DNA from 4 places in the Solibacillus sp. FSL H8-0538 genome. Region 1 is predicted to be linked to each of the others. Evidence: predicted binding sites of a transcription regulator. Region 1 holds the regulator's gene; each other region holds the start of a gene.

Region 1 (7,785 bases):
GTATCTAAGGCAGAACCCGTAACAGGCATGTTTGAGTATACAAAATAATTAAACACTCAAAGAACATCCAACCCATCTAGGCTTGGGTGTTCTATTGAGTGATTAATTTGCAAGTGAATTCAGTTAACGTTTGTTCTTTTAAAAAAATCCAAAACCTATAAAGGAGGCCCTACCATGTTCAATTTCAAAAAAAAATCACACGTATCAATCGAACTTAATGATTATGTCCTACGTGCGCTTGTCAAAAAGGGGCCGAATGCAGCGCAATGGATACTGCATGAAATCCCGCTACCAAAGGGGGTTGTGCAGGATGCGACAATTATCGATGAAATCGCGTTATTTAATTTGCTAAAAGAAAATGCATCGAAATTCGGTGGGAAGAAGCAAAATGTGCGTCTATTTGTACCGGATACGTCAGTGCTGCTAAAAACATTCGATCATCCACCAGATGTTGAGGGCAAGAAATTAAAGGAATATGTGCAAATGGAGCTGGGGCATTCCATTCATTTACCGTTCCAAGAGCCGCTTTTGGATGTGTATGATCATATTCCTGGTGATGGTCAAGCGGTATTATTCGCAGCGCCTCCCGAGGAAGTACAAAAGTTTATGGGGCTACTGCTAGATATCCATATGAACCCAGAAGTGGCCGATATCCGAGCACTGTCCAATTTACGTCTATTAGAGCAGATGAAAAAAATTGATGACCATAAGACGTTTTTAATTGCAGATTGGTCGATTAATGAATTATCGATTTGTATTTATACCAATGGACATGTGGAGTTTTTACGTTACCAATCGATTGACACAGATATGGTCAAATGGAATCCAAAAGTGCATGAAAATGGGGAAGTGGAGTTTACGTACAGTGGCGATATTCAAGATTACCGAATGATTGTAACAGATCAGGTACTTGAGCTTGATCGTATGATGAACTTTTTCAAGTTCTCTCTACATAAAGGGGAAAAATCGGTCGATGAAATTATTATTATGGGGGACAACCCGTTACTAGATAGCATTAGTACATTTTTAAGTGAAAATTTAGCTACACCGATCAAAGTCATTGATGATGCAGTCATTGAAGAATTTTATCCGCAATTGAAGGCAAAGCACGCCTCACTGATTGGACTCGCACTAAAGGAGGTTAATGCATGATTCCAGATATTAACCTGCTCCCGAATATTGAAAAAGGGCAGTCCAGTTCCAAACTTCTTTACGGCGTAGTAGGTATTATCGCTTTATTACTGTTGTCGCTTTTAGTATGGCAATATTTTGGTGCGCGTAGTGAGCTTGTTACGCTAACGAATGAGGAGCAAGCCTTGCAAGCACAGCGAGATCAGGTGCAAAGTGAATATGATGAACTGATTAGCGGAAATAAAGGCTCGTTAGAAGAGTCAGTTGCATTCGTGGAAAGAGTATCTTATCCTGTGTCACCGCTAATCGATGAAACACAAAACTTACTACCAGAAAATACATACTTACGTAATTATTCATTTGATGAAAAATCAGCGACAATTTCGGTGGACTTTGAAACATTAAGTGATGTGTCAACTTACGTGAGCCGATTGGAAAACAGTGCGTATTTTGTGGATATTCAACTGGGCTCCGTGTCGAATTTTGATGTAAATCCAATCACTGAAGACACAGCAGAGGAAATTAATTTCAATGAAGTGCCACGCTATTCAGTAGAACTTACATTATTTATGAATGAAACGTATTTGGCTTCTGGAGGTGTGCAATAATGAATCAACTTTCAGGTGGCAAAAATTCATCATTACTTTTACTTACAGCGCTAGTCGCAGCATTATTATTTGCGATTTATTACTATATTGTCCTGCCAAAGCAGGACGAGGTGTCTAGTATGCAAAGTTCAGTGAGTAGCTTACAAACAGAAGTCGCTAGTCTACAAGAGCAAATTGCCCTTGTTCAAGACGAACAAAATCAAACGGCATCGAATACGTTTGAGCTTCGTAAAAAAGTACCACAGGACCGAGCGATGATTGAACTACTATTAAATATTGAAGAAATTGAGTTCGTCTCCGAATCGCGCATTGTGTCACTTGATTTTAATAATTATGATTCACTTGTAGCAGATTCTACGCTGCAGGATCCAAATCAAGTAGAGCCAGTGGAAGGGGAGGGAACAGCTGAAGCAACAGAGGTTGTAAATGGGGAAGTCCCGACAGCGGAAGCTACAGAAACAACAGAAGAAGCTACTACACCACCCGTATCCACAATTGCACGTGAAGCATTACCAGCAGAGCTGAAAATGGTGACATTTAGTGTCAATGTAGAATCACCAAATGCAGCAAACCTTGAAGTATTTTTAAAAGAACTTGAAACATTAGAGCGCGTCATGCGTGTGGATACGATTGATTATTCATTACCTGGTGAGGAAAATGAGTTTTCAGAAGAGCGATCCGATATTGTATCTGCGACGATTCAAGTAACGACCTTCTATTATGAAGGCGATCAGTAACCGATAAACAGGAATTAGTTAGGAGCGTTTACCATGGAAATTGCCTATACCGTTTTTGCGTTTATTTTTGGTCTCGTTTTCGGCTCATTTTATAATGTAGTCGGCTTACGTGTGCCAAAAAAGGAGTCAATCGTCTCGCCTCCATCGCACTGCACAAACTGTAACAGGCGACTGACCGCTCTGGACTTGATTCCTGTTTTTTCATACCTATTTTTACGAGGAAAATGCCGTAACTGTGGTGTGAAAATATCACCAATTTATATGGTTACCGAGCTTGGTACAGGGGTACTGTTTGCCTTTGCTTATTGGCAAATTGGATGGCAGCCAGAGCTTGCAGTCGCACTGTTATTTATTTCACTGTTGGTCATTATTAATGTGTCCGATATTGCATATATGTTAATTCCGAATAAGATTTTGCTGTTCTTTGCGCCACTCCTTATGATTGCACGCATTTTTGCACCGCTCGATCCGTGGTGGGATAGTGCGCTCGGAGCTGTCATTGGTTTTGGTATCTTGTTGCTGATCGCCATTATTTCAAACGGTGGCATGGGCGGCGGCGACATTAAGCTGTTCTTCGTCATCGGATTAGTGCTCGGGACGATGCATACCTTACTAACATTATTCCTCGCTTCCGTCATTGGTATGGTAGTCGGCATCATTGTTTTAAAAGTGCGCGGCCAAGGACGAAAAACACCTGTACCATTTGGACCGTCTATCGCATTAGCAGCCGTTCTTGTTTATTTTTACGGAAATTCGATTGTGGATTGGTATTGGCGTTTCTTTTAATCTTGTTTTAATTTTAGCTAGTGGATAATTTTTACTGAAAAATGCAAATTGACCAAATGAACATACGACATAACCGCAAATAAGTGCCAGTGACACTTAATATCAGATAAGTTGTATCTCAATTCTACCAATTGAGACAAATCGCGTTTAAAACATCCATCTCTCGAAAACAGGGTGAGAAAATTTCCTTTCTAATGAGATAATAAAGGGGATTTTTAAATCACCACTAGAAAAACAATAATGAAAATTAATTAGCTGTAAAAAATCATCTGTCATGGCGACACAGGAATTTTTACATGGCCTTTTAGTAAATAATTTAGTTATTTCCTTTATGAGGAGCAATATAGAAATGGTTCCTCTGCAAGTTGAAGTTAAAAACCAAATTATTAACGTGCGCTTGTGCTTATTATTAATAGATTACCGATTTAATTCTATATTTCATGTGGTATATATTGTTATAGTAGTAATGTAGAGGCTCATCACCAAAAGTCGGGGATGACAATAAAAGTAGAATGATTGTTGATTGGAGTGGCGGCTGGCGACTCCTAGGGGATTAGCGTTCTAGATGAGACCCTGGACTGAGCGTAGCGAGGGAAGCGGCTCATCGAACGCCCCCTGGAAAGCGTCCAGCCAGAACGAAAATCAACCCCAAGATACGGTGTTGAACTAACATAGAGGTAATAATCATAAAAAAGAGGTGGTATTATGAAGCCGATAATCGGTGTCACGATGCATACGGGAGACGGAAAATTTGAAATAAATAATGCCTATGTCAAATCGATTGAACAGGCAGGAGGCATTCCATTTTGTTTACCGCTCATTAACGAAGCAGATGTAGGGCGCATTTTAGATAAAATTGATGGACTACTGCTAATTGGCGGGCATGATATTGACCCTTATTTGTTCGGACAGGAACCGCACCCGAAGCTAGGAGTGTTTTTTATACAGCGTGATGCTAGCGATATTCGCATAGTAAAGGCTGCTTTTGAAAAGCAAATGCCGATTTTTGGGGTTTGTCGTGGTCATCAAGTACTAAACGTCGCTTTTGGAGGCACGCTCATTCAGGATATTAATTCGCAGCTAGAAAATGTGCATGCGCATCGACAATTATCTGGGCGCCAGGAACTAACGCATTCTGTTAAAGTAACAGGAGAGAAACTTAGAGAAATTTTTGGGGAATCGACAATCCGTACGAATTCATTTCACCACCAAGCTGTTGATGAATTAGGTGAAGGTTTGGTTGAAGCAGCGGTTGCTTTAGATGGTGTGAATGAGGCCATTGAGCATAAGGACCACCCATATTGCATTAGCGTACAGTGGCATCCTGAGGAGTTAGCAGCAACAGGGAATGAATTAGCTCAAAAGTTATTTAGTAGCTTTATAGAGGCATCAAAAAAATAAAAGCAGGCAAATCCGTAAATGGATTTGCCTGCTTTTTAACGCTATCTAGGCATTCGCGCACACACTTGAGGTCGGCCAGCGCTTATCGGGTGTTAACCGGCGCAAATGCACCAATCTTTTTATTAATGAACGCGGCGGTATAAGCCGACTACTTTACCTAAAATCGTTACTTGGTTTACTAAAATCGGGTCCATTGAAGAGTTTTCTGGTTGCAGACGGAAATGCGTTTTTTCTTTGTAGAAACGTTTTACCGTTGCTTCATCATCCTCAGTCATTGCAACAACAATCTCACCGTTGTTTGCTGTAGAACTTTTTTTCACGATTACATAGTCACCGTCTAAAATTCCAGCCTCAATCATTGATTCTCCCATAACCTCAAGCATGAATAATTCATCCTCTGAGCTACCATACGTATCCGGTAGTGGAAAATACTCCTGAATATCCTCGATTGCAGAAATCGGTACCCCGGCAGTTACTTTCCCGATTAATGGGACATGGATAACGCCTTGCTTTGGTACTGAACTTTCATCCTGATCTAATATTTCAATTGCGCGGGGCTTTGTAGGGTCGCGACGAATAAGACCTTTACTTTCTAAACGAGCTAAATGCCCGTGGACAGTTGAACTTGAGGCAAGACCTACAGCTTCACCGATTTCACGAACTGATGGCGGATAACCTTTTGAACGAACTTCCTCTTTTATAAAAGCTAGAATCGCTTCTTGTCGTTTTGATACTTTTGTCAACTTGCTCACCTCTCTAATCTATGTAGTCTAATTTTATTAATAATAGTATAACAGTATGCGAACACAAAAGCAAACATAGGTTCGAGAAAAGTGTTGACAAAAACATGTGTTCGCTTTATTATGAGAACATACATTCCGAACAAACATTCTAAAGGGGTCGAATTTGATGAAGTGGTTGCAAGAAAATAGCGTAGTATCAATGTTTTTAGCGTTTTCTATTGTTTTTATTACATACATCTTAGTGACAGACGAACATATAGCACAATACGAACAAATTGAAATCGAACACGGTGACACTTTATGGTCGTTAGCCGATCAATATCGTGGTAAAATGACAAAGCAAGATTGGATTAGTTATGTTACAAAAGAAAATCATCTGACGAGTGAACATATAGTCATTGGGCAGTCTTTATCTGTTCCAGTAGAAAAGGAATCACAATATATCGTTCAGCAATCCAGTCCTGACGAACACCATTCAGTAAAAGTAGCGAGTGAGAAATAATGAAAAACAATAATGAGGCTGTATTATATTGCCGTGTCAGTACAGAAAAACAAACCCAAGAGTCATCGTTAGTACGCCAAGAAGAAGAACTGTCTCGTTACGCAAAACAGTTAGGCTATAACGTCGTGAACATCTTCAAGGATCAGCAAAGCGGCTATGATGTAGACCGCGAAGGCTTACTTGATATGATGGATTATATGAAGGCAAATGCCATCCATGCGTTATTTGTGCAGGACGAGACGCGTTTAGGGCGCGGGAATGCACGAATGGCCGTTCTTCATTTATTACAAAAAAATGATGTGACCGTTTTTTCATTAAATGAAGCGGGACCATTAGCATTAAATGAAATGGATACGATGTTACTAGAAATTTTAGCGGTTGTGGAGGAGTACCAAAGAAGACTTCACAACGCAAAAATTCGTCGTGGTATGAGACGCGCTGTAGAAAACGGCTACAAACCCGAGGAAAACTTAAAAAACCGTGGCAATTTAGAAGGCCGTGAACGAATTGAAGTGCCAATTGAAGAGATCGTCAATTTGCGTCAAAAGGGCCTCACATTTTTAGAAATCGCTAGCACCCTATCAGGACTCGGCTATCAAGTCAGTAAAGCGACCATTCACCGAAGATACACTGAGCATATTGAAAGACTTGAAGAGTAAACACTTGCACTTCAAGTCTTTTTCTCATACCTTTGTATTATTGCAATTATGAAAGGTGAGACAAATATGTTATCAAAAGAAAAACTTGCTCGTATTAATGAACTTTCGAAATTAGCTAAAGAAGGTAAATTAACAGAAGAACTAGCAAAAGAGCGTACAGCGCTGCGCAAAGAATATTTAGATGTTTTCCGTACAACGATGCGTGACACAATCGAGCACGTTAAAGTAGTCGACGAAAAAGGCAATGATGTAACGCCGGAGAAAGTAAAGCAAGTAAAAGCGCAAAAAAATCAGTTATTAAACTAAGGGCTCCGCGCGATAATCTGTTTTTGCTTTTAATAATGAACAATGAAAAGTGCTTCGTCGTAGCAAAAACCTTAGCCGTAGCACGATGTGTGTCAAACACGGAAGCTACCACAGCCAATAACTCCAATAGAGGTTTTTATTAAAATTTCGATTAATATGGCACATTTTTAATTAAGTATGACATATTTAGCAAAACGTTAAAGGAAAGCATTGTTTTCTTGTACAAACTTGACTAAACTGTATTAAGAACAATATATAGCACGAGAAAGGATGTCACAAAATGACACAACACGTGGATCAATTAGCAATTAACGCTATCCGTACTTTATCAATTGATGCAATCGAAAAAGCAAACTCTGGTCACCCTGGACTGCCAATGGGTGCCGCTCCTATGGCTTATACTTTATGGACAAAACAATTACGCCACAACCCACAAAACCCTAAGTGGTTTAACCGCGATCGTTTCGTACTTTCAGCAGGTCATGGTTCGATGCTTTTATATAGCCTATTACATTTAGGTGGTTATGGTTTAGAGATGGAAGAGATTAAAAACTTCCGTCAATGGGATTCAAAAACACCAGGTCACCCAGAGTATGGGCACACTGTAGGGGTGGAAGCAACAACGGGTCCACTTGGTCAAGGGATTGCCATGTCTGTCGGTATGGCAATGGCAGAGCGTCACCTTGCAGCTACTTATAACAAAGCAGGTCTAGACATTGTTGACCACTATACATTCGCACTTTGCGGCGACGGCGACTTAATGGAAGGCGTAGCGGCAGAAGCTATTTCTTTAGCAGGCCACTTACAACTTGAAAAATTAATCGTACTTTACGATTCAAATGATATTTCACTAGATGGTGATTTAGAGAAGTCATTCTCTGAAAACGTACAAAAACGTTTCGAATCATACGG
Region 2 (7,785 bases), 460 kb from region 1:
TGGCAATGCCTTCCTTCATCACAACTCGGTCCACTACGACTTCAATCGTATGCTTTTTGTTTTTATCGAGCTCAATATTATCATCTAGATCACGCAGCTCGCCGTTCACGCGGACACGAACATAGCCTTGCTTTTTTAAATCTTCAAACAACTTCACATGCGTCCCTTTACGCCCTTCCACGATTGGGGCAAGTAGCTGCATTTTCGTACGCTCTGGATATTCTAGTAGGCGATCCACCATTTGCTCAATCGTTTGCGAGCTAATTTCGATGTCGTGATTTGGACAAATTGGCTTTCCTACGCGCGCATATAATAAACGTAAATAATCATAAATTTCCGTTACTGTACCTACCGTTGAGCGCGGGTTACGGCTCGTTGTTTTTTGGTCAATTGAAATAGCAGGCGACAACCCCTCAATGGCATCCACATCCGGCTTATCCATTTGACCGAGAAATTGGCGCGCATACGCCGATAAAGACTCCACGTAGCGGCGCTGTCCTTCTGCGTAAATCGTATCAAAAGCTAGTGACGACTTCCCTGATCCAGATAAGCCCGTTAGCACAACTAGCTTATCGCGAGGAATCGTGACATCAATATTTTTTAAATTATGTGCGCGTGCACCTTGCACGACGATTTCTGTATTTTTCACGCTATGTCACCTTTCTACTTTCAGTTCAAATATCGTATCACGCAGTTCTGCTGCCCGTTCGAAATCAAGCGCCTTTGCAGCATCTTTCATTTCACTTTCAAGCTTCGCCATTAGCTTGTCTAGCTCCGCCTTCGTCAGCTTCTTGCCTTTCGTTACTTTCGTTACATATGTTTCTTCCTCTTCCGCCACCTGTGTTGCACGAATGATTTCAGGAATTTTCTTAATGATTGTTTTTGGGGTAATGCCATGTTCCACGTTATATGCCCGTTGAATATCACGGCGACGCTTTGTCTCATCAAGCGCCTTTTTCATCGAATCTGTCATATTGTCAGCATACATAATGACATGGCCACTTGCATTACGTGCTGCTCGCCCAATCGTTTGAATGAGTGAACGTTCTGAACGCAGGAAGCCTTCCTTATCTGCATCCAAAATGACGACAAGCGAAACTTCCGGTATATCTAAGCCTTCTCGTAATAAGTTAATACCGATTAGGACATCATGCGTGCCTTTACGTAGCTCACGAATGATTTCAATACGTTGCAATGTTTTAATTTCAGAGTGTAAATATTCAACCTTCAAGCCCATTTTCTTTAAATAATCCGTTAAATCCTCGGACATTTTCTTCGTTAAGGTTGTGACTAAAACACGTTCGTTTTTCTTGATGCGCTCCTGAATTTCATCGATTAAATCATCAATTTGCCCTTCTCTTGGACGCACATCAATGGTTGGATCGAGTAAACCGGTCGGACGAATAATTTGCTCCACCATGTCCGGTGTATGCTCGAGCTCAAACGGTCCCGGCGTTGCTGAAACATAAATAGCCTGTTGCACCTTTGACTGAAACTCATCAATCTTTAACGGACGATTATCAAGTGCAGAAGGTAAACGGAAGCCATGGTCTACTAAAACTTGCTTCCGTGCTTGGTCCCCGTTATACATACCACGCACTTGCGGCAATGTTACGTGACTTTCATCGACAACCAGTAAGAAGTCCTCTGGGAAATAATCGAGCAATGTATAGGGTGTCGCCCCCGCATCACGTAGCGTTAAATGACGTGAATAGTTTTCAATACCTGAACAGAAGCCCATCTCACGCATCATTTCTAAATCGTAGTTTGTACGCTGCTCTAAACGCTGCGCTTCCAGTAATTTATTCTCTGAGCGGAACTTTTCTAATTGTTGCTCTAGTTCTTTTTCGATATTTTCAATTGCCTTTACCATTTTTTCTTCACGTGTAACGAAGTGAGATGCTGGGAAAATGGCTACGTGATCACGTTCACCCATAATTTCACCAGTTAACGCATCCACCTCACGAATCCGGTCTATTTCATCGCCGAAAAACTCCACTCGAATGCATTTTTCATCACGAGATGCCGGGAAGATTTCCACCACATCTCCACGTACACGAAATGTCCCACGTGTGAAACTTATATCATTACGCTCATACTGAATGTCCACTAATCTGCGCAGCAACTGATTGCGCTCAATTTCCATACCTGTACGAATAGAAACGACCATATCGCGGTATTCCTCCGGCGAACCGAGGCCGTAAATACAAGAAACTGACGCAATAATAATGACATCTCTGCGTTCAAATAAGGCAGAGGTTGCCGAGTGACGTAATTTATCGATTTCATCGTTAATACTCGAATCCTTCTCTATATACGTATCCGTTTGCGGTACGTACGCTTCTGGCTGAAAGTAATCATAATAACTAACAAAATATTCAACCGCGTTATTAGGGAAAAATTCCTTAAACTCACTATATAGTTGCCCCGCCAATGTTTTATTATGAGCCATAATGAGCGTTGGCTTATTTACTTGTTGAATTACATTTGAAATCGTAAAAGTTTTTCCGGTACCTGTTGCACCAAGAAGCGTTTGATGGCGCTTTTCCTCATTAACCCCTTGCACCAGTTCTTTAATGGCAACAGGCTGGTCACCACTTGGGCTGTAATGAGACTGGATATGAAAAGTTTCAGTCATGCACGGTTCGTCCTTTCGTAAAATCTAGTATGTTTATTTTAGCATACCCTTTTTTTAATAGCGATAATAAAACGAACATACATTCTTTTTAATTTACATTAGAAAGACACAACTCGCCCAAAATAGGGCGAGTTGATGTCCTTACTTATGTGGTTAAGAAAGTTATACTTTCTTAACCATCAACAAATGCAAAAAGCCACCTAATTTTAGGCGGCTCTAACTTATTGTGAAGCTGTTTCTAGCAACTCTTTTAATTCCAGCGTATGAGACAGAAATGCCGCCTTGTTTCTTTGATCCAATGACCCATCGATGAGCTTTTCCAATTGTTCAATTCGGTACAATCGTTGTATACGATTTAAAAACAAATCTAAATAAATGTCGTTCAACAGCTTCTCACATTGATTCTCGCGAGGGTACTGCCCTACTGCACGTAGAAAATCTGTGTACGAATAATATTTATCCATCGATATCACCCCGATACCCTTTTTTCTATTATAAAAAAAGAAATATCAATTTGCAATATTTTCTGAACATTTCATTTTTAATTAATATACAGAATTTTCTAATTTTAGATTGCTTTTCCCATTTGTTTATATTATCTTTTAGTAACAAGCAGTTCTTTTTACTGCTTACTATAGGAAAATAGGAGGAATGAAAATGAACAAAGACTTTAGGTACGTAACTAGCTACATCGCATCCAACACAACATTTTTGTTACGTTCTATAACAGCAAACGGAAAAACTCACACAATAATTCACGACAAGCAAGGGAAGGTAAAATTTGCGCAAAAGCCTATAAAAATTGTGCGCGCGACTTGTAGAATTCACGGAACAACATTCGAGGCAGCTCAAAAGATGGCAAAATTATTTTTTGGCGATAACAGGCATAAGCTACCGATTATGATTTCAATCGATTATGGCAATCCATGCGTATTTTTCCCGCTATTTTCACCACATTCTACCTCTAATATTTGGGTTAATTTACAGTCAATCACTAATATTGTTGAACGTGGCGACGAAACGATTATTACCTTAACGGATATGTCTGAGGAAGTGCTTCCTATTCATTATAAATCATTCAACCAACAGTACGTACGTGCCATGATGTTCTATAAGCATTTAATACTTAACCGCGGCTTCCATCGCTAATACAATATATACCGGCTAACGGTTTTCCATATATTGTATTAGTAATTGCTCGCAAAAATTACGAAGGCGTATATTAGAATATCGTCGACACTCCATGAAATCCTTATAATAAAAAAGATATTCTGTAAAAAACTCATCGGTATTTCCTCGGGTTAATCTCATCTGATTACAATTAAAATACGCCTTTGTTTTTTTTAGTTCCTGTTCAATCCGAGTTTTTGTTTCATTAAGTAAATGTAAATAGGGCTTTTTAAATTTAAAGTTCCCCTGCTCAAATAGTAGGTAATCTTTTTCGAGTATAATGAGTAGCATCGGCAAATAAATGCCCGCCTCAAAATATGGACTCGCTCCAGAAGGAATTTGCGTCACAAAACCAACCTCCTTTAAGAACATTTGTTCGTATTTTTATTTTCGCATGCTTTTATATCAATTGCAAGTAAAACAATGTAATTTCCTGAAAGCACCAACTATAAAAATCAAACTTCCTTTTTAAGCACAAAAAAACCTTCCCAGCAATACGCTGAAAAGGTCCATATTATTAATTGGCAATGCGAGAACGTAAATAGGCGTTAATGAATGCATCTAAATCCCCATCCATCACTGCATTAACATTCCCTGTTTCTTCATTTGTACGGTGATCTTTCACCATTGAATACGGATGGAATACATAAGAACGGATTTGAGAACCCCAACCGATTTCCTTTTGATCCCCACGAATCTCATCTAGTTGTGCCTGTTGTTTTTCAATTTCTAGTTGATAGAGCTTTGCTTGTAGCAATTTCATACATTTTTCACGGTTTTTAATTTGAGAACGTTCCGCCTGACATTGAACGACTGTGCCAGTTGGGGTATGCGTAATACGAACAGCTGAGTCCGTCGTATTAATATGCTGACCACCCGCACCCGTTGCACGGTACGTATCAATTTTTAAATCTTCTGTACGGATTTCAATCTCAATTTCATCATTGAATTCCGGCATTACTTCACAAGAAACAAATGACGTATGACGACGACCCGATGAATCAAATGGCGAAATACGAACAAGACGGTGAACGCCTTTTTCCGCTTTTAAATAGCCGTATACATTATGACCAGTAATTGATAGTGTTACAGATTTAATTCCCGCTTCATCACCTGGTAGGTAATCCATTGTCGTCACTTTAAAACCGCGTTTCTCCGCCCAGCGCGTATACATACGCAGCAGCATTGAACCCCAATCCTGAGATTCCGTACCGCCCGCACCTGGATGAAGCTCTAAAATCGCATTGTTGCGGTCATATGGTTCTGATAACAGCATCTGCAGCTCAAAATCAGCCACTTTCGCTTTGAATTCTACAAGCTCATTGCCCAGCTCCTCTTGTAATTCCTCGTCTGGTTCTTCACGTAAAAGCTCCAGTGTCATTTCAAGATTTTCCTGTGTTGATAATAAATCGTTATACTCATTCACTATAGCTTTAATGCCATTTGCTTCATTAATAACTACTTGCGCACCTTGCTGATCATTCCAAAAGTTCGGCTCCAGCATCATTTCATCAAGCTCTTGTATACGTGCCTCTTTGTTTTCTAAGTCAAAGAGACCCCCTAAAGTCCGCTAGTTTCGTAGCTGTATTTTCCAATGTGTTTCTTACATCTGCTAATTCAATCATGTATGATCCTCCGTCACCCGAGTGCTTGTTATTCAAGCATTTTCTCGATTATAAAATTAGTAAAACCGGGCCACCCTCACTGATGACCACGGTTAATTTATTGCTATAAAGATGTGTTTTAAATTCGTGGGTATTCGTACTGACTTGGGGTGTGAACGCACTAACTTTCTATCTGAACGAACCAAGTTGCAGGCTCCGCACTAACTTGAGGTGTGAACGAACTAAGTTAGCTGGGGAACGCACCAACTCCAGGTGTGAACGCACTGACTTCCCATCTGAACGAACCGAGTTGCAGGCTCCGCACTAACTTGAGGTGTGAACGAACTAAGTTAGCTGGCGAACGCACCAACTCCAGGTGTGAACGCACCAACTTGGCCACTGAACGCACTAAGTTGCAGCGAACGCACTAACTCCCCACCTTAACGAACTAAGTTGCAGCCTCCAGTAAAGTCACAACCCCGCTATCACAAAATCTGGTTACTGCCCAACTCCGTGACAGTTTTTGAACTTCTTGCCGCTACCGCATGGACATGGATCGTTACGACCGATGTTTTCGGCTTTGCGTGCTGGTAGCTTTTTCGGTTTCGCAGTGCCTTCTTCTTTTGGATTCACAGCTTGACCTTTTGCGACCTCTTCACGTTGAAGATTACTACGGATTTCAGCCTTCATTGCATATTTCGCTACATCTTCACGTACCGATGCCACCATATCCTCGAACATTGCGAAGCCTTCTTGTTGGTATTCGCGTAGCGGGTCATTTTGGCCGTAAGCACGTAGGTGAATCCCTTGACGTAGCTGATCCATTGCATCGATATGGTCAATCCACTTCGTATCAATTGAACGGAGTAAAATAACTTTTTCGAACTCGCGCATACGTTCAGGAGTCATCAATTCTTCCTTCTCATTGTAGCGAACTAGTACCGCAGCGAAAATGAATTCAACCATTTCATCCACCGTTTTACCTTCTAATTCCGCTGCAGTGATTACGCCTTCTTCTAAAAGATTTGCTGCTATATAATCTTCAAGCGCATTTAAAGTCCAGTCTGCTTGCTCGCCTTGCGTATGAAGCGCTACTGCATTTTCAATCGCTTGCTGAATCATTGACTCAACTAATGCACGCATATTTTCAGTGTCGAGTACTTCAAAGCGCTCTCTATAAATAATTTCACGTTGCTGACGTAATACATCGTCGTATTGTAATAAGCGTTTACGTGCATCAAAGTTATTACCTTCAACACGTTTTTGCGCAGATTCCACTGCACGAGAAACCATTCTTGACTGGATTGGCTGTGTATCGTCCATGCCAAGCTTCGTCATCATTGATTTCATGTTGTCAGAGCCGAAACGACGCATTAACTCATCTTCAAGTGACAGATAGAATTGCGTTACCCCGGGATTCCCTTGACGTCCAGAACGACCACGTAACTGGTTATCAATACGACGAGATTCATGACGCTCGGTACCTATAACAGATAAACCGCCTAGCTCTAATACGCCTTCACCTGGTTTAATATCCGTACCACGACCAGCCATGTTTGTTGCGATTGTTACCGCACCCTTTTGACCAGCATTTAAAATAATTTCAGCTTCGCGTTCATGGTTTTTCGCATTTAATACGTTATGGGGTATTTTGTATTTAGTTAAGTAGTCCGAAATGATTTCAGACGTTTCAATTGCTACCGTACCCACTAATACAGGTTGTCCTTTTTTATGACGTTCAGCAATATCTTCCGCCACGGCTTTATACTTCCCAGCCATTGATGCATAAATTAAATCTGGTCGGTCATCACGCGCAATCGGCTTGTTCGTTGGAATTGCAACAACATTCATATTGTAAATATTACGGAATTCCTCTTCTTCCGTTTTCGCAGTACCCGTCATACCAGCAAGCTTTTCATACATACGGAAGTAGTTTTGGAACGTAATTGTTGCCATTGTCATCGATTCATTTTGGATGTCTAAGCCTTCTTTTGCTTCAATCGCTTGGTGAAGGCCATCAGAATAGCGACGACCTTTCATTAAACGACCCGTAAAGCCGTCGACGATTACAATCTCGCCGTCCTGTACCACATAATCTACATCTAAATGCATAGAAGCATGCGCTTTTAATGATTGGTTAATGGCATGGTTTAAACGAACATGCGTTAAATCGAATAAGTTGTCTATGCCAAACGCACGCTCTGCCTTTTCGATCCCCGCTTCCGTTAATGTAACGCCTTTTGTAGACTCTTCATAATTATAGTCTTCGTCTTTGTTTAACATGCGCACAAATGCATTTGATTGCACATAAAGTTGCGCTGATTTACCCGCTTGTCCTGAAATAATAAGCGGTGTACGCGCTTCATCCACTAA
Region 3 (7,785 bases), 2.0 Mb from region 1:
GTAGACGCCATTTAGGCGCTACGATTTTTTTAGTGTTTAAGAATGTTTTGCTTTATTTCAGGGCGAGATGTGTCTTTTTCATAAAAATAATGCCGACAATCATCACTCCGCATAAAAAGAACGCGGCAGTTGAAACGAGTAGCTCTTCAAAACCATAAGCAATAATAATGCCAATATAACTCCAAATAAAGACAAGTGGACTAATAATATCGAAATGATGATAGCGTAAATGAAGTGCAAATGCGGTACCAATTGTCATAATAATTACTGCCCATAAGGCGTTGCTGAAGCCGAAGTCTGGCCATTCGAAAAAGACATGAATATAACGAATAAAGACTAAAAATAACATTAAGGACCAGCTTAAAAGTGCAGCAATTGGCATACGTAAGTGAATACCTTCTCTGTTAAGAGGATACGTCATATAAAGTCCGAACATAGAGAGGAGTTGTAGTGCCAAGAATGTAATCGAGGCGATATAGAGCTCACTATGCCATGTAAATAAAGTGGCAACTTGTAAAACACTAATACAAACAAATAAAGCCGTTTGCAGTGTAGATACACGTAAAGGCGTATGTCGGTTTTTATAGTAGTTTATCATCCAAACGAATAAACTAACGAATATTACGATCCATAGCATATACACATAACTAGCAGGTAAGAATAAAATCGGTAAACGATTTAAAATTTCAATCGTTGCTTGTCCGTTTAATTCAAACCAATATGCGCAAGTCGTAAATGTTGCTATTACAATAAGAGACGTAAAAAGCAAAACGATGCGATCCATAACGTCCTCTCCTTTCAATAAAATTATATACATTCCTATAGTTTTCAACAACAAATACCATTTACACCTATTTTACAGTAAAATGGAAGTATCTTAACAAGGAGGAATGATATACATGAAAAAAATCAAAGATCTCGACTTATCGCTTGAACTAGACAAAAAAATGTATAAGAAAAAATTAAAAGTTCTTCAGTATGAAATGTTAAACGCTCAGCAGTTTTTATTCAATAATAAAATTGGTTTAATTATATTATTTGAAGGTATGGATGCAGCTGGTAAGGGTGGCGCGATTAAACGCCTAACAGAACGCATTGACCCGCGTGGACTCATTGTACATCCAATTTCAGCACCACAAGCACATGAATTTCGTTATAACTATATGCATCGTTTCTGGCGCAAGCTTCCACAGCATGGACAAATTTCTATCTTTGACCGGTCGTGGTATGGTCGCGTCCTAGTGGAACGTATTGAAGGTTTCGCGACAGAAACAGAATGGAAGCGTGCTTATAATGAAATTAATAATTTCGAGCAACTATTAACAGATGGGGACTATATTATCATCAAGTTTTGGATTCATATTGATGCTGACGAACAATTACAACGCTTTAATGCCCGAGCACAGGATCCATACAAGGCGTGGAAGCTGACAGAGGAAGATTGGCGTAACCGTGAAAAATTTGATTTATATAGTGAAGCCGCTGACGAAATGTTTGCAAAAACGGACTCTGAGCAGGCGCCTTGGTTTTTAATTCCAGGTAATGATAAGCAATATGCACGTATACAAGTATTAAAAGATACAATCGCACATATTGAAAAGGAAGCTGCTCGCCGTGGCTTACATATAACGAATGTATTCGACGAGGCACATAAAGAGGCCTCAGAAGCACTAGCGGAATTAGAAGCGCTAGAAGTACCAGAAGAGACAATTGAAAGAGAAGAAGATAAAAAAGAAAAGAAAAATAATGCGAAAAAGAAAAGTAAATAGCTTCACAAAATGCTATTGAAATTACAATGTTCACTAACTATGTCAATGGATTCAACATGAGTGCATAGATTTTCGTACATATGCACAACGTTTCTCGCATAGGATAAATCGTCGACTCACAATGAACGTGAACGAAACTGCTTTATCCTTCGTAGAAATGATAGGAGCAAAAAAATTAGGAATTAATGGGGGAAGCACAGCAGAAGCCTTTACCGAAGGATTAGCGATGGCGTAACTAGGAAAAGCTATTACGGAACATCCCCATTGGGAGAAAGGAATTGTATTGTGCGAAAAGATGTTAAGGAATTTATGGGGCTTATTTCAGAAAAAGGGTGATCGCGTGATTAGACTATTCGGTGACCAATGTACATTACGCACATTTATAGAATCCGATGCGAGACAATTAGCGGAGTTACTAGCGAACAATAAATATTCTTGGTCGACGTATGAGCCGCTGCACCGAGATGAGTACTACACAGAAGAAGCGCAATATAAAAAGATTTTAGAGAGCCTGCAACTGTTGCATGCAAATCGGGAGTTTTCTTTCGGCATTTATGAGATGAATTCACAGCAATTAATCGGCCATATTTCGCTATATGCCATTAAGCGCTTGCCGTATTCAAGTGCGTTCATTGGCTATTCCGTTGATAAAAGCTTTGTGGGACGGGGTATCGCTACTGAGGCAGTCAAGCTCGTGCTTGAATTTGCATTTCAAACGATTAATATTCACCGTATCGAGGCATATGTTTCACCGAAAAACGAGGGTTCTGTTCGCGTTCTTGAAAAATCAGGACTTGTACGCGAAGGCTTACTAAGAGAGCTGCTATTTATTAACGGTGAATGGGTAGACCATTATATGTATGCCATTTTACAGAACGATTTTAAAAAGATTAGCTACCAGCGCTAATCTTTTTTTTTTGTAAGGCGTTATTAAACGCTGTGGTTCGAATTCGCTCTTTGTGCCGTGGAGAGTTGTAGTATGTTTTCGCTAGGAATGTTTAATTCCATAAAAAACAATGTTATTTTATTTAGCCATTCGTAAAAAAAGCGAATTGGCATGTAACCAATTCGCTGTACAATTATTTACTAATAACAGTATTACCGTCCGTTACTAAATCGAGTCTACCTGTACTTGGGTCAATAACGAGTCCGTGTACTGGTATTCCTTTAGGCATTAACGGATGACTACGCACTAAATCCACACTTTTCATTACGCTTGTTGTCACGTCGCCAAAACCACGTAGCCATTCTTTTAAATCAACTCGAGAATAACTAATGATATCAATGATTTCCTGTTTAACGCCGCGTTCTACCATATGGCCAAGCATTTGATCAGGGTCAATTGCACTCATCCCGCAATCATAATGCCCTACAATGTAAATCTCGTCCGCTTTTAACTCATACACTGCTACAAGTAAACTACGCATAATACCACCAAATGGATGATTGACAATCGCACCGGCACTTTTGACGATCTTCACGTCACCATTACGTAAGTTCATTGCTTTTGGTAATAACTCCACTAGGCGCGTATCCATACATGATAAAATAACAATACGCTTATCTGGATATTTGGTCGTTATAAAAGGCTCGTATTTTTTATCTGTTACAAACGAGTCGTTGAAGCTTAAAATTTCTTTTAATGAAGACATAACTATGATACCCCTTTCCTTACAAAATCTATTTTAAATTAAATTTTTAAGAATTCAAATAATAAAAACATATTTCAGGGTAAACAACTTATAAATAGTGAAAACCGTAAACAAAAAGCAGGGAATAAAAAAACAGCCGCTACAAGAGCGACTGTTAAATACATTAATGATGGTTTTTAGCTAATTCACCAGGTGCAAAGTTACCAGTTTTTGCATCAATGTGAACTGATTCTTCAGATTTTAAACCTACACGTAGGAAATGGATAAAGAACCAAAGGCAGATTAAAAGAACTACTGAATAACCTAAAACAGTTGTAAAGTACTCAATACTAAATGGATGATGATGATTCATAATTGCAGGGCTCCCTTCAGAATATAAGAATATAAAAGTTCGTTACAACCAATTATACATTATGTAATTACTTAATTGGTAGGAGAAATTAATGAAATCTCATAGAATTTCTGTAAAGTATGGCGACATTTTGAAGAAACTATAAATTAAAATAGAGATTTCTACTTTGCAATACATGATCTACCTTACTATTCTTCATATAGTATCGATATGCGTCCTAGTCCTCTGTAAGTTGTTTGCAAGTACCTCTATCAGCTTCGATTGACACAGACTTTACGACTAATTCAGCGAAAAATAATAGTTTCCCATCAAAATTAGACTCCATTTGAATCAATACTCCAATTTGTGAACGGGGAATTTTTATAATATTGATACAATATAATCAAAAGTGTTGAAATTGGAAAGAAAAAACATTAATTCGTCGAAAAATAAATTAATAGCTATTATACTAGTATGTATAAATGTTAATAAATATTAAAATAAACCGAAGTAAAAAGAGACTGAGTATTTGGAGGTACAATAAATGGATATTTCTTCGTTAGTTGGTATAATTCTAGCGTTTATTGCGTTAATAGTAGGTATGTATTTTAAAGGGGTAACGCCAGAGGTTTTAATAAATCCAGCAGCAATTTTAATCATTATCGTCGGTACGATTGCGGCAGTAACAATTGCATTCCCGATGAGTGAATTAAAACGTGTTCCAAAGCTATTTAAAAATCTATTTAAAGAAACAAAGCTTGCTAATGACATTGAACTCATTAAAATGTTTTCTCAATGGGCAGATTTAGCTCGTCGCGAAGGGTTACTAGCCTTAGAAAGTAAAGCTTCAGATATTGAAGACCCTTTCTTAAAAAATGGCTTGACACTAGCAATTGATGGTCAAAATGCGGACTATATTCGCGATGTATTAACAGAAGAAGTAGAAGCGATGGAAGATCGACATGCAAGTGGTTCGTTAATTTTTACACAAGCAGGTACATATGCTCCAACACTTGGGGTACTTGGTGCAGTAGTAGGGCTTATTGCGGCTTTAAAAGATATGAATGATATTGATAAGCTAGGGCATGCGATTTCAGCAGCTTTCGTAGCCACACTTCTAGGGATATTCACAGGTTACGTATTATGGCATCCATTCGCAAATAAATTAAAACGTAAATCCGCAGTTGAAGTAAAGCAAAAGCGAATGATGATTGAGGGGATTTTATCCGTTCTAGAAGGGGAGGCTCCTCGTGTAATCGAACAAAAGCTTGCTTCATATTTACCAATGGAAGAACGTAAGCAAATTACGGAAAGCGGGGCGGGTGGCCTTGGCAAAGAGGCATAAGAAACATAAAAAACATGAAGAGCATGTAGATGAATCCTGGCTAGTACCCTATGCCGATATTTTAACGCTTTTACTTGCTTTATTTATCGTATTATTTGCATCAAGTACAGTTGATGAAGCTAAAATGGAGCAAATGTCCGCTGTATTTAACCAAGTATTTAGTGGTGGCACAGGTATGCTTGAGAATACAGCAGTTATCCAAACATCAGATGCAAATGGTGGGACAGCAAGCTCTGCTGCGATCCGCTACGCACAAGACCAGCAAGAACTGCAACAAATTCAAGGTCGCGTAGATGAATTTATTGCGGTGAATGAATTAGAAAATCAGTTTGAAACGCAAATGACAGATGAGGGTTTACTCATTACAATTCGTGATAGCGTGTTATTTGACCCAGGACAAGCGGTTATCAAACAGGAATATTTATCAATTGCTAACGAGTTGTCGAAAATTCTAATTTTTGATCCAGCACGAAATGTAGTTGTAACAGGACATACAGATAATGTACCAATGAACAGTGCTGAATTTAGCTCGAACTGGGATTTATCTGTAATGCGTGCAGTAAACTTCTTGAAAATTATGGTACAAGCTAATTCAGAGCTAGAATCTAAATACTTTAGCGTTAAAGGCTTTGGCGAATTTAGTCCAATCGAATCCAATGACACTGCAGAAGGTCGTGCAAAAAACCGTCGTGTAGAAGTATTAGTACAACCACGTATCGCGGAAGATGGCACGATGATTGTAGATTAATTAGAAAATCCCACAAGTAGAATACTTACTTGTGGGATTTTCTTTTGACAGTTGACGAACAAAAGTTTATAATTCAAACAAAAGTTTATGTTTATTCAGTCGTGGTCCAACCCTAGACTGAATAAGTATAAAGCCCCTAGCGGATGTCACAGATTTTGAAAGCGGTTGATTTAGGAGGTTAGCCTAAGTTCGAAGCATCCATTCGACTACGGTTAACTGACCTGCATCGTGTAGGCCTAAGTACAATTCAAAATCTTGGCGCATTGTTTATCTGCGTGAAAGCGAAGTGCCAATGAAGCGTCAGCGACATTTACGCTGAGGTGTAATTGATTTATGCGAGGTGAGATAATTGAATGAAAAAGAACAGCTTGTTTACCAATTAATTAAACAAAATCCATATTTATCTCAGTTGGAAATGGCAGAGCAGCTCGGAATGTCTAGACCTGCTCTAGCAAATACGATTTCGGCATTAATAAAGAAGGGCGAGATTATTGGTCGCGCCTATGTATTACCCCAAAAAAATCGCATCGTTGCAATTGGTGGAGCAAATGTCGATCGGAAATTTCATATTGAGGGGCATGTCCAGTTAGGTACATCAAACCCGTCAAATGTAAGCGAAAGCGTTGGCGGAGTTGCCCGTAATATTGCAGAAAATTTAGGACGCCTCGGCAATCAAGTGAAGCTACTAACAACAATTGGTGCGGATAATGACGGTCAATTAGTCGAGCAGGCAAGTCACGCGTATATTAATTTAGATTTGGTAGAAAGACTACCTCAACAGTCTACAGGGTCCTACACAGCGGTGTTAGATGATCATGGGGAGCTTGTAGTCGCTATGGCGAACATGTCGATTTACGATGAACTTAAGCCAAATGTCTTAATAAAGCATGAAGCGGCCTTGCAAAATGCCAGCTGTATTATTATCGATTTAAATTGTCCAGCTGAAACAGTGATGTATATGAAGAACTTTGCGAAGTTACGTCAAATTCCATTGGTCATTGTGCCAGTATCATCACCAAAAATGAGTCGTATGCCAAATGATTTACTCGGTGTAGAATACTTTATTTGTAATCGTGATGAGGCAGAGACGTATTTAAAAATGCCGATGAAATCAGCAGAAGATTACGAGATCGCTGTTCGTCTGCTCCTGCAAAAGGGTGCTAAGCATGTTGTGCTAACACTTGGTGAAAAAGGAGTTATTGCGGGAACAATAGAAGGAGTAAGTCATTATCCAGCTGTTGCTACCAAAGAAATTGTAGATGTAACTGGTGCAGGAGATGCATTTGTTAGCGGCATGTTGCATGGTGTATTAAACGAGGAAGCATTTGACGAGGCGATTCATCTCGGACTTGTCAGCGCATCGAAAACATTACAATCAGATAAAACGGTTCGGGTTGATTTATCAAACGAGCAACTAAAAAATTGGAGGAATTCATAATGAAACAATATTTATCTTATTCACAGGAAGTTTTAGAAGCGAAAGAAAAAGGGTTACCAATCGTTGCACTAGAATCAACAATTATCTCTCATGGTATGCCGTACCCACAAAACGTTCGAACTGCACGTGAGGTAGAGCAAATTATTCGTGACAACGGGGCAGTACCTGCAACAATCGCTTTAATCGACGGTCAAATTAAAATCGGTTTATCAGACGAAGAATTAGAAATGTTCGGGAATACACAAGGTGTAGCAAAAGCTTCTCGTCGTGATATGGGTTACCTACTTGCGACGAAAAAAATTGGTGCAACAACAGTAGCTGCAACGATGATTTGTGCAGAGCTTGCGGGTATTGAGCTATTCGTAACGGGTGGTATTGGCGGCGTTCACCGTGGTGCGGAAACAACAATGGATATTTCAGCGGACCTTGAAGAATTATCAATGACAAACGTAGCAGTAGTATGTGCTGGTGCGAAATCAATTTTAGATATCGGCTTAACACT
Region 4 (7,785 bases), 670 kb from region 1:
TTGCTTCCTCAGTAATAATAATATCCAATCTACTCACCTCAATTGTACAATCTTTACTTCTATCTTATTATGAATGAATTATTACGATAAGTATACGAAAAAACCCTCTCAATTATAGAGAGGGCTGAAACAATTTAAAGCCATTTAACTTTTGGTTCTGTGCCTTCTTTAATACGTTTAATATTCTCACGGTGACGATAAATAATGAATGTAAATAAAAACGCAATTAAAATAAATAGTGCAAAATCACCTGTCACAATCCAATACACAATGCTATAAATTAAAGCAACACATACAGAAACGATAGACGTTAAGCTCACCATTTTCGTTAGTTTTAACGTGGTAAAGAATGTGAAAAAAAGTACGATGAATAAGGGTAGCGCGTAACCGAGTATAACACCAGCCGATGTCGCCACTGCTTTACCACCGCGGAAGCGCGCAAAGATTGGGTACATATGACCCACAACTGCAATGATACCAAGAACTAATGGGTGAATAGTGGTATCTGAAAAATACGGTAGCAGTATTAATAATACGGCAGCAGTCCCTTTTAACACATCGATAATTGTTACAACTAAACCCGCCTTTTTGCCTAAAGTCCGAAATGTGTTTGTTGCTCCTAAATTTCCGCTTCCATGTTCTCGAATGTCCGTTTTATAAAATAATTTACCGATCCACAGTGCAGATGGGATCGAGCCAATGACATAAGCACAAATGAGAAGTAATGCATTAACCATTGATGTGCTCCTTTCAACTTGCAGAATTACTAGTTGGTACTAATAGTTTGTATTGAATATTCTACACCGTTTTCACTTTTTGCGAAAGAGGGAATATTTTTCGTATGAATTCTATTGTTTTGCAGGAGAACGACTCTTAAATCGTGAATTGAGATAGAGCGCTAACTTTTAAACAAATCCGTTAGATGGTACAATTAATGTTTAATTGAAGTATACACTTACTTTTTTTAGTGTATCGTATTTGACATGGAATGCTATAATCAGTACGATTAGTAGAGCATCCGAACGTTTGTTTGTTTTTTGGAGGGGAATTTAATTGGCAAAAAATCAGCCAGGGCTCGTCTATAATGATGATGCCATTCAAGTATTAGAAGGACTAGAGGCAGTACGAAAACGACCAGGCATGTATATAGGTTCAACTGACGGCAGAGGCCTTCATCACTTAGTTTACGAGATTGTCGACAATGCGGTCGATGAAGCACTTGCTGGATTTGGTTCACATATCATTGTAAAAATTCATGCAGATAATAGTATTAGCGTTCGAGACTTTGGACGCGGTATGCCAACAGGTATGCATAAAATGGGGAAGCCAACACCCGAAGTCATTTTTACCGTTCTTCACGCAGGGGGTAAATTTGGTCAAGGTGGCTACAAAACTAGTGGCGGTCTGCACGGTGTTGGTTCTTCCGTTGTCAACGCTTTATCGACATTTTTAGAAGTCACGATTTACCGAGACGGACAAATTCACCGTCAGCGCTTTGAAAATGGTGGTAAACCCGTAACGTCCCTTGATATCATCGGTAACACGAAGGAAGCGGGTACATTAGTTCATTTCCTTCCTGATGATTCAATTTTTTCAGTCACTAAATATAATTATGACACACTTGCTGAGCGCTTACGAGAATCAGCGTTTTTACTGAAAGACTTAAAAATTGAGCTAATTGACGAACGTGGTGAAGGTCAACATGATGTATTCCATTATGAAAGCGGTATTGAAGCATTCGTTGCCTATTTAAACGAGGAGAAAGACGTTTTACATCCCGTTAAATATGTAGAAGGAACGCAGCAAGAGATTGAAGTTGAGTTTGCCTTCCAGTTTAATGATGGCTACTCCGAAACAATTTTATCATTCGTTAATAATGTCCGTACGCGTGACGGTGGTACACATGAAACCGGTGCCAAATCAGCAATGACTCGTGTATTTAATGAATATGCGCGTAAAATTGGTTTATTAAAAGAAAAAGACAAAAATTTAGAAGGTACAGATATTCGTGAAGGATTAGCTGCGATTGTATCTGTTCGTATTCCGGAAAATATTTTACAGTTTGAAGGCCAGACAAAAGGCAAATTAGGTACTAGTGAAGCCCGTTCAGCAGTTGATTTAGTTGTGGCTGAAAAACTTTTTTATGTACTTGAAGAGAACGCCGAACTATCTGCTTCATTAGTCCGAAAAGCCATTCGAGCACAGCAAGTTCGTGAAGCTGCACGTAAAGCACGTGATGATGCACGTAACGGCAAAAAGAAGAAGTCTAGTACGCTACTTTCAGGGAAGTTAACCCCTGCTCAGTCTCGTAATGCGGCAAGAAATGAATTGTACCTTGTAGAGGGTGACTCTGCAGGTGGTTCTGCAAAACAAGGCCGTGATCGTAGTTTCCAAGCAATTCTTCCACTGCGCGGTAAGGTTATTAATACCGAAAAAGCAAAGTTGCAAGATATTATGAAAAACGAAGAGATTTCTACAATTATTCATACAATCGGTGCTGGTGTTGGTTCAGACTTCACAGTAGAAGATGCAGCTTATGATAAAGTTGTCATTATGACCGATGCTGATACGGATGGTGCGCACATCCAAGTGTTGCTGTTAACATTCTTCTACCGCTATATGCGCCCACTTATCGAGGCTGGCAAAGTTTATATTGCACTGCCGCCATTATATAAAGTGTCTAAAGGCTCTGGGAAGAAGCAAGTCATGGAATATGCGTGGACAGAAAATGAATTACAAGTAGCCATTAAAAATATCGGAAAAGGCTATATCATTCAACGCTATAAAGGGCTTGGTGAGATGAATGCCGATCAATTATGGGATACAACGATGAATCCTGAAACGCGTACCTTAATACGCGTGAAAATTGATGACGGTGCACGTGCAGAACGTCGTGTAACAACGTTAATGGGCGATAAAGTAGAGCCTCGCCGTAAATGGATTGAGGCCAACGTAAACTTCGGAATGGAAGATGAAACGAATATTTTAGAAAATGAATTCATCCAACATGAGGAGGACAAGTAAGCATGACATTTATTGAGAAATTTCAAGATTTGCCACTAGAAGAAGTTATGGGTGACCGATTTGGTCGCTATTCTAAATATATTATTCAAGACCGTGCACTGCCAGACACACGTGACGGATTGAAGCCAGTACAACGTCGTATTTTGTATGCCATGTTTAATGAAGGCAATATTAACGAAAAACCGTTCCGTAAATCGGCCAAAACTGTCGGTAACGTAATTGGTAACTTCCATCCACATGGTGATTCATCTGTGTATGAAGCAATGGTCCGTATGAGTCAAGACTGGAAATCTCGCCATATGCTGATCGAAATGCATGGGAATAACGGTTCCGTCGATGGTGACCCTCCTGCAGCGATGCGTTATACTGAGGCACGTTTATCTGCCATTGCAGGGGAAATGTTGCGTGACATTAATAAGGGAACAGTAGATTTTGTTCCGAACTTTGATGACCAAGACATGGAGCCGATTGTATTACCATCTCGTTTCCCGAACCTTCTAGTAAATGGTTCTACAGGGATCTCAGCTGGCTATGCAACCGACATCCCACCCCATAACTTAACAGAGGCACTTGACGCAGTATTGATGCGTTTAGATAACAAAGAATGTACTGTGGATGAGCTAATGACCGTTATTAAAGGACCGGATTTCCCAACTGGCGGCATTATTCAAGGCGTTGACGGTATTAAGAAGGCTTATGAAACAGGCAAAGGTAAAATTATTATCCGTTCAAGAGCAGCCATAGAAACAATTAAAGGTAATAAGGAACAAATTGTTATTACGGAAATCCCGTATGATGTAAACAAAGCGAACTTAATTCGAAAAATCGACGAGCAGCGTGTAAATGACCGACGATTAGACGGTATTTCTGAATTACGTGATGAATCAGACCGTACTGGACTGCGCATCGTCGTTGAGTTGAAAAAAGATATTCCTGCACAGGGTATATTAAATTACTTATTCAAAATTTCAGATTTACAGGTGGCCTATAACTTTAATATGATTGCGATTCATAATCGTCGCCCAACGATGATGACACTTCCTCTGATGCTAGATGCTTATATCGATCATCAAAAGGAAATTGTAACGAAACGATCGCAATTTGACTTAAAACGCGCGAAAGACCGTCTTCATATTGTAGAAGGATTAATGAAAGCGTTATCGATTTTAGATGAAGTAATTGCAACGATTCGCGGCTCTAAAGATAAACGTGATGCAAAAATAAATATTCAAACGAAATATGATTTTACAGAAGTGCAAGCAGAGGCAATTGTTAGCTTGCAACTGTATCGTTTAACAAATACGGATATTACAGAATTAGTCGCAGAGCAAGATGAGCTAAATGCATTAGTTGCGAAACTAACGGATATTTTAAATAGCGAAACGAAGCTTATAAAAGTGATTAAAACCGAGTTATTAGATATTCGTAAGCGTTTCTCATTACCTCGAGCATCCGACATTCAAGCGGAAATTGAAGAAATTAAAATTACGCTAGATGTGTTAGTTCCGAGTGAAGAAGTTATCGTAACCGTAACGAAGGATGGCTATGTCAAACGGACAAGTATTCGTTCTCACAATGCTTCGAATGGTAAGGACTTTGCGATGAAAGAGTCGGACTACTTACTGTATGAGGAACATTCAAATACCCAACATCATTTATTGTTGTTCACGAACCGCGGGAATTACATTTATCAGCCTGTTCACGAACTTCCTGATATTCGTTGGAAAGATCTTGGTCAGCATATTTCAAGTATTGTGCCACTTGAGACAAATGAAGAAATAATTAATGTCATTGGTGTTGATAAGTTTGAACAAGACAATGTATTTGTTTTCACAGCAACGAAAGACGGACAAATTAAACGTTCGCCACTTACTGATTATGCTGTAACGCGTTATTCAAAACCAATTAAAACGATGAACGTGAAAATAGAAGATGCCATGATTTATACGGCACTGGTAACGCCTGAGCAAGAGTTATTGCTTACAACAAACACAAGCTATAGCATTCGTTTCCCACTGGAAGAACTACCAGTGACAGGCGTAAAAACAGGCGGCGTGAAAGGGATTATTCTAAAAGAGGATGAAACACTCGCCGCAGTCAATGTATTACAGCCAGGCGGGGAACAAGACATCATCATTGTGACGCAGCGTGGAGCAGTAAAACGCATGAACGTATCTGAAATTGATCTGACAACCCGTGCAAAACGCGGCGTAGTCACATTAAAAGAATTAAAATCAAACCCACATCGTATTTTTGCGATTGTTGTGGTGCATGTATCGAATACAGTTCTATTAGAAACAGAAAAGGGTGTGCAAGAAACATTGCAAGTGATGAACTTATCACGAGCGGATCGCTACTCAAATGGTTCATTACGAATCGATACTGCAAATGACGGGGCATTAGTTCGTGTAACTGTCGTGAAAAATTAATTTAAACGTCTCAGAGAAAAAACTCTGGGACGTTTTTTTATCGTTAAGGAAATTATAAAATTTCGCCATGTAGATAACATATAAAGAAAGTAAATGAAACGTCTAGGCTAAAGCGCCAGCCCCTCGAGGTCGCTTCGATCCCTCGGGCGAAAGTGGTGGAGCGTTTACTTTCGCTTCGGGCTCGCAAGCAGCTGTCGGGGCTAAGCAGGTGTTTTAGCGCTTTTGTTTTGTTCAATATATGACAGATAGGCAATGCTTTTGTACAATGGGGGAATATAAACATACAAAAAATAATTTCCAAAGTGAAGGTGAATTCATGGATTTACATAATTTCGAACAATATATTTCCAAAACGTTTATTAGCCGTGGGAAGAACTATTTCAAACAGGGGAATGTAAGGCAGTTACACCAAATTGCATCGAATGCTTGGCGAGCGGTTGTTGCAGGTAGTGATGATTATCAAGTGTTTGTCGAACTAAAAGGAACTGAAATTAATGAATTCTTTTGTACATGCCCGTTTGATGGACCTACTTGTAAACATGAGGTGGCTGTATTCATCGCTATACGCAATCAGCTCGACACTGTTATCCTACCTAATTTTTCGGTGTCTTTGCTTCAAGGGCTATCAAATGAACAATTATTACAAGTCATTGAAAAACTAGTCGAACAAAACCCATTTCTACACAATCAGGTTCAACAAATGCTGACTCCAAAGAACAAAAAGGCCGTCATTTCTACTGTGCAGCAGGCAAACAAAATGATTTTAAGTTATTTACAACCGTATCTTGACCTTGAAAATATTTTTGAAGAAGAATTTGATGAAGCATTTCACGGTGTTAGTATCGTCATTGATTGGGCGAGAGATTCTTTAATAACAAATCAACAAGGGCAGGCGCTGTCATTATTTTTAAATTGCTATTATTTTGCCGCTCTTACAACAGAGCTATGTAATGATTGGCAAATCGATGAGCTAATGAGCGATATTTACCTAATGATGGTTGAAGTTGTCGAGGAAGTAGAAGACGAGCAAATGGCAATGAACTTTTTAAAGTTTTTCGAGGAAACTATTTTCAAAGATAACATCGACAAATCAAAAATCCTTAAGAGTGATTTATTCGATGTGGCACTACCACTCACAGTTTATGAAAAATGCGCAGCTTATTATAAGTTAATGCTGACACGCCTAGCCACATATCCGAATACAGAGGATTTAGTTGAGACGTTAAGCCTTACGTTAACATTAGAGATTGGATCACCAGAAGAGCAACAGGTCTATTATGAACGAACAGATTTAAACGATTCTATGCGTTCGCTCCTAATTACACATGCAATGGATAAACAACAGTATGAGCAGGCACTAGCGCTTTGTGCAGACGGTATCGAACGTACATCATCAAACACCTATAAAAAGCAAACATGGATGGAAAATGCATATAAAATCCACGATAATCTTAATAACCCGATTGCCAAACGTGCAATTGCGTTTGAATTAGCGGTGAAAGGTAATGAATCCTATTATCGTGAACTAAAAGGATTATATGATACAGAAGAGTGGGCAGTTATTTTAGAACAATTACTGCATTCATATGAGGAAATGAATCACTATCCTTATTTCTATTCTTCAATTCTTGTGGAAGAGCATCTTTGGAGTCAGCTGCTCTCTTATTGTCATCAACAGCCTGAACGCATAGTAAAGTTTGGACAGTTTTTGCAGCCGTTCTATGTGCAGGAGGTAGAAGGACTGTTTATGGCGCATATATTCGACCTAGCAGAGACTTCATCAAACCGAAGTCATTACAAAACAATTCGCGCGGCGTTATCAAGCTTGAAGGCGCTCGGTTATGAGGAAAGCACCTCGCAGTTAATACAGACGTTTACTACACGCTATCCACGTCGTACCGCACTACATGACGAATTAGCACATATTTAAACCACCTATTACCACCACAACTAGGCATACGCATTCGTTATGGTGGTTTTTTCAATTTAACTTCGTACCCTCAGTTAATAGGGCAAATGCTTGACTACTTGTCTGTTTCTCCAATCGGCATAAACCGCTTCAACGAGTTGCCATTTCTCGTCTTTGTCCTGAACGATCCCATTAAACTTTAATGCACCAACACGAAACTCAGTTGCATCTTCATTCAGAATAAATTGTAAATACGTTTCTCCTTGCACCCCTTTATAAATGGCTTCGCCTGATAGTTCAACGACATGTTCACCCGACCTTGCCTCATAGTAGCACCAATATGGACTTGTAAAATATTGATTAAATGCTTCTTCGACTCTTACTTCCTCATAGTTTGTAAGCATTCCATCCTTCACCGCATGA

What was found. Region 1 encodes LexA, which represses DNA repair genes until DNA is damaged. Its sites were predicted from a motif close to CGAACATATGTTCG; they were not measured.
Region 2: a site for LexA is predicted at 2,711-2,724, ahead of uvrB (excinuclease ABC subunit UvrB). Genes of this name have one in related genera too.
Region 3: a site for LexA is predicted at 5,901-5,914, ahead of MHH87_RS15525 (carbohydrate kinase). Genes of this name have one in related genera too.
Region 4: a site for LexA is predicted at 1,020-1,033, ahead of parE (DNA topoisomerase IV subunit B). Genes of this name have one in related genera too.

The regions. Positions count from the first base shown of each region.
Region 1 is NZ_JBBOPI010000001.1:1,187,400-1,195,184, forward strand. It holds gene MHH87_RS05425 (prepilin-type N-terminal cleavage/methylation domain-containing protein) at 1-48, shown strand, start outside; gene pilM (type IV pilus biogenesis protein PilM) at 175-1,152, shown strand; gene MHH87_RS05435 (PilN domain-containing protein) at 1,149-1,739, shown strand; gene MHH87_RS05440 (potassium transporter) at 1,739-2,476, shown strand; gene MHH87_RS05445 (prepilin peptidase) at 2,510-3,262, shown strand; gene MHH87_RS05450 (gamma-glutamyl-gamma-aminobutyrate hydrolase family protein) at 3,968-4,663, shown strand; gene lexA (transcriptional repressor LexA) at 4,786-5,406, opposite strand; gene yneA (cell division suppressor protein YneA) at 5,573-5,908, shown strand; gene MHH87_RS05465 (YneB family resolvase-like protein) at 5,908-6,567, shown strand; gene MHH87_RS05470 (DUF896 domain-containing protein) at 6,634-6,873, shown strand; gene tkt (transketolase) at 7,154-7,785, shown strand, end outside.
Region 2 is NZ_JBBOPI010000001.1:728,754-736,538, reverse strand. It holds gene uvrA (excinuclease ABC subunit UvrA) at 1-649, opposite strand, end outside; gene uvrB (excinuclease ABC subunit UvrB) at 656-2,638, opposite strand; gene MHH87_RS03315 (IDEAL domain-containing protein) at 2,860-3,102, opposite strand; gene MHH87_RS03310 (competence protein ComK) at 3,296-3,787, shown strand; gene MHH87_RS03305 (hypothetical protein) at 3,803-4,156, opposite strand; one part of gene prfB (peptide chain release factor 2) at 4,326-5,357, opposite strand; one part of gene prfB (peptide chain release factor 2) at 5,359-5,433, opposite strand; gene secA (preprotein translocase subunit SecA) at 5,911-7,785, opposite strand, start outside.
Region 3 is NZ_JBBOPI010000001.1:3,220,303-3,228,087, reverse strand. It holds gene MHH87_RS15560 (hypothetical protein) at 53-784, opposite strand; gene MHH87_RS15555 (polyphosphate kinase 2 family protein) at 900-1,769, shown strand; gene MHH87_RS15550 (GNAT family N-acetyltransferase) at 2,065-2,676, shown strand; gene MHH87_RS15545 (beta-class carbonic anhydrase) at 2,849-3,421, opposite strand; gene MHH87_RS15540 (hypothetical protein) at 3,585-3,773, opposite strand; gene motA (flagellar motor stator protein MotA) at 4,297-5,097, shown strand; gene motB (flagellar motor protein MotB) at 5,081-5,845, shown strand; gene MHH87_RS15525 (carbohydrate kinase) at 6,195-7,283, shown strand; gene MHH87_RS15520 (pseudouridine-5'-phosphate glycosidase) at 7,283-7,785, shown strand, end outside.
Region 4 is NZ_JBBOPI010000001.1:1,858,814-1,866,598, forward strand. It holds gene MHH87_RS08735 (HesB/YadR/YfhF family protein) at 1-28, opposite strand, end outside; gene plsY (glycerol-3-phosphate 1-O-acyltransferase PlsY) at 135-737, opposite strand; gene parE (DNA topoisomerase IV subunit B) at 1,054-3,024, shown strand; gene parC (DNA topoisomerase IV subunit A) at 3,027-5,453, shown strand; gene MHH87_RS08755 (SWIM zinc finger family protein) at 5,770-7,383, shown strand; gene MHH87_RS08760 (hypothetical protein) at 7,458-7,785, opposite strand, start outside.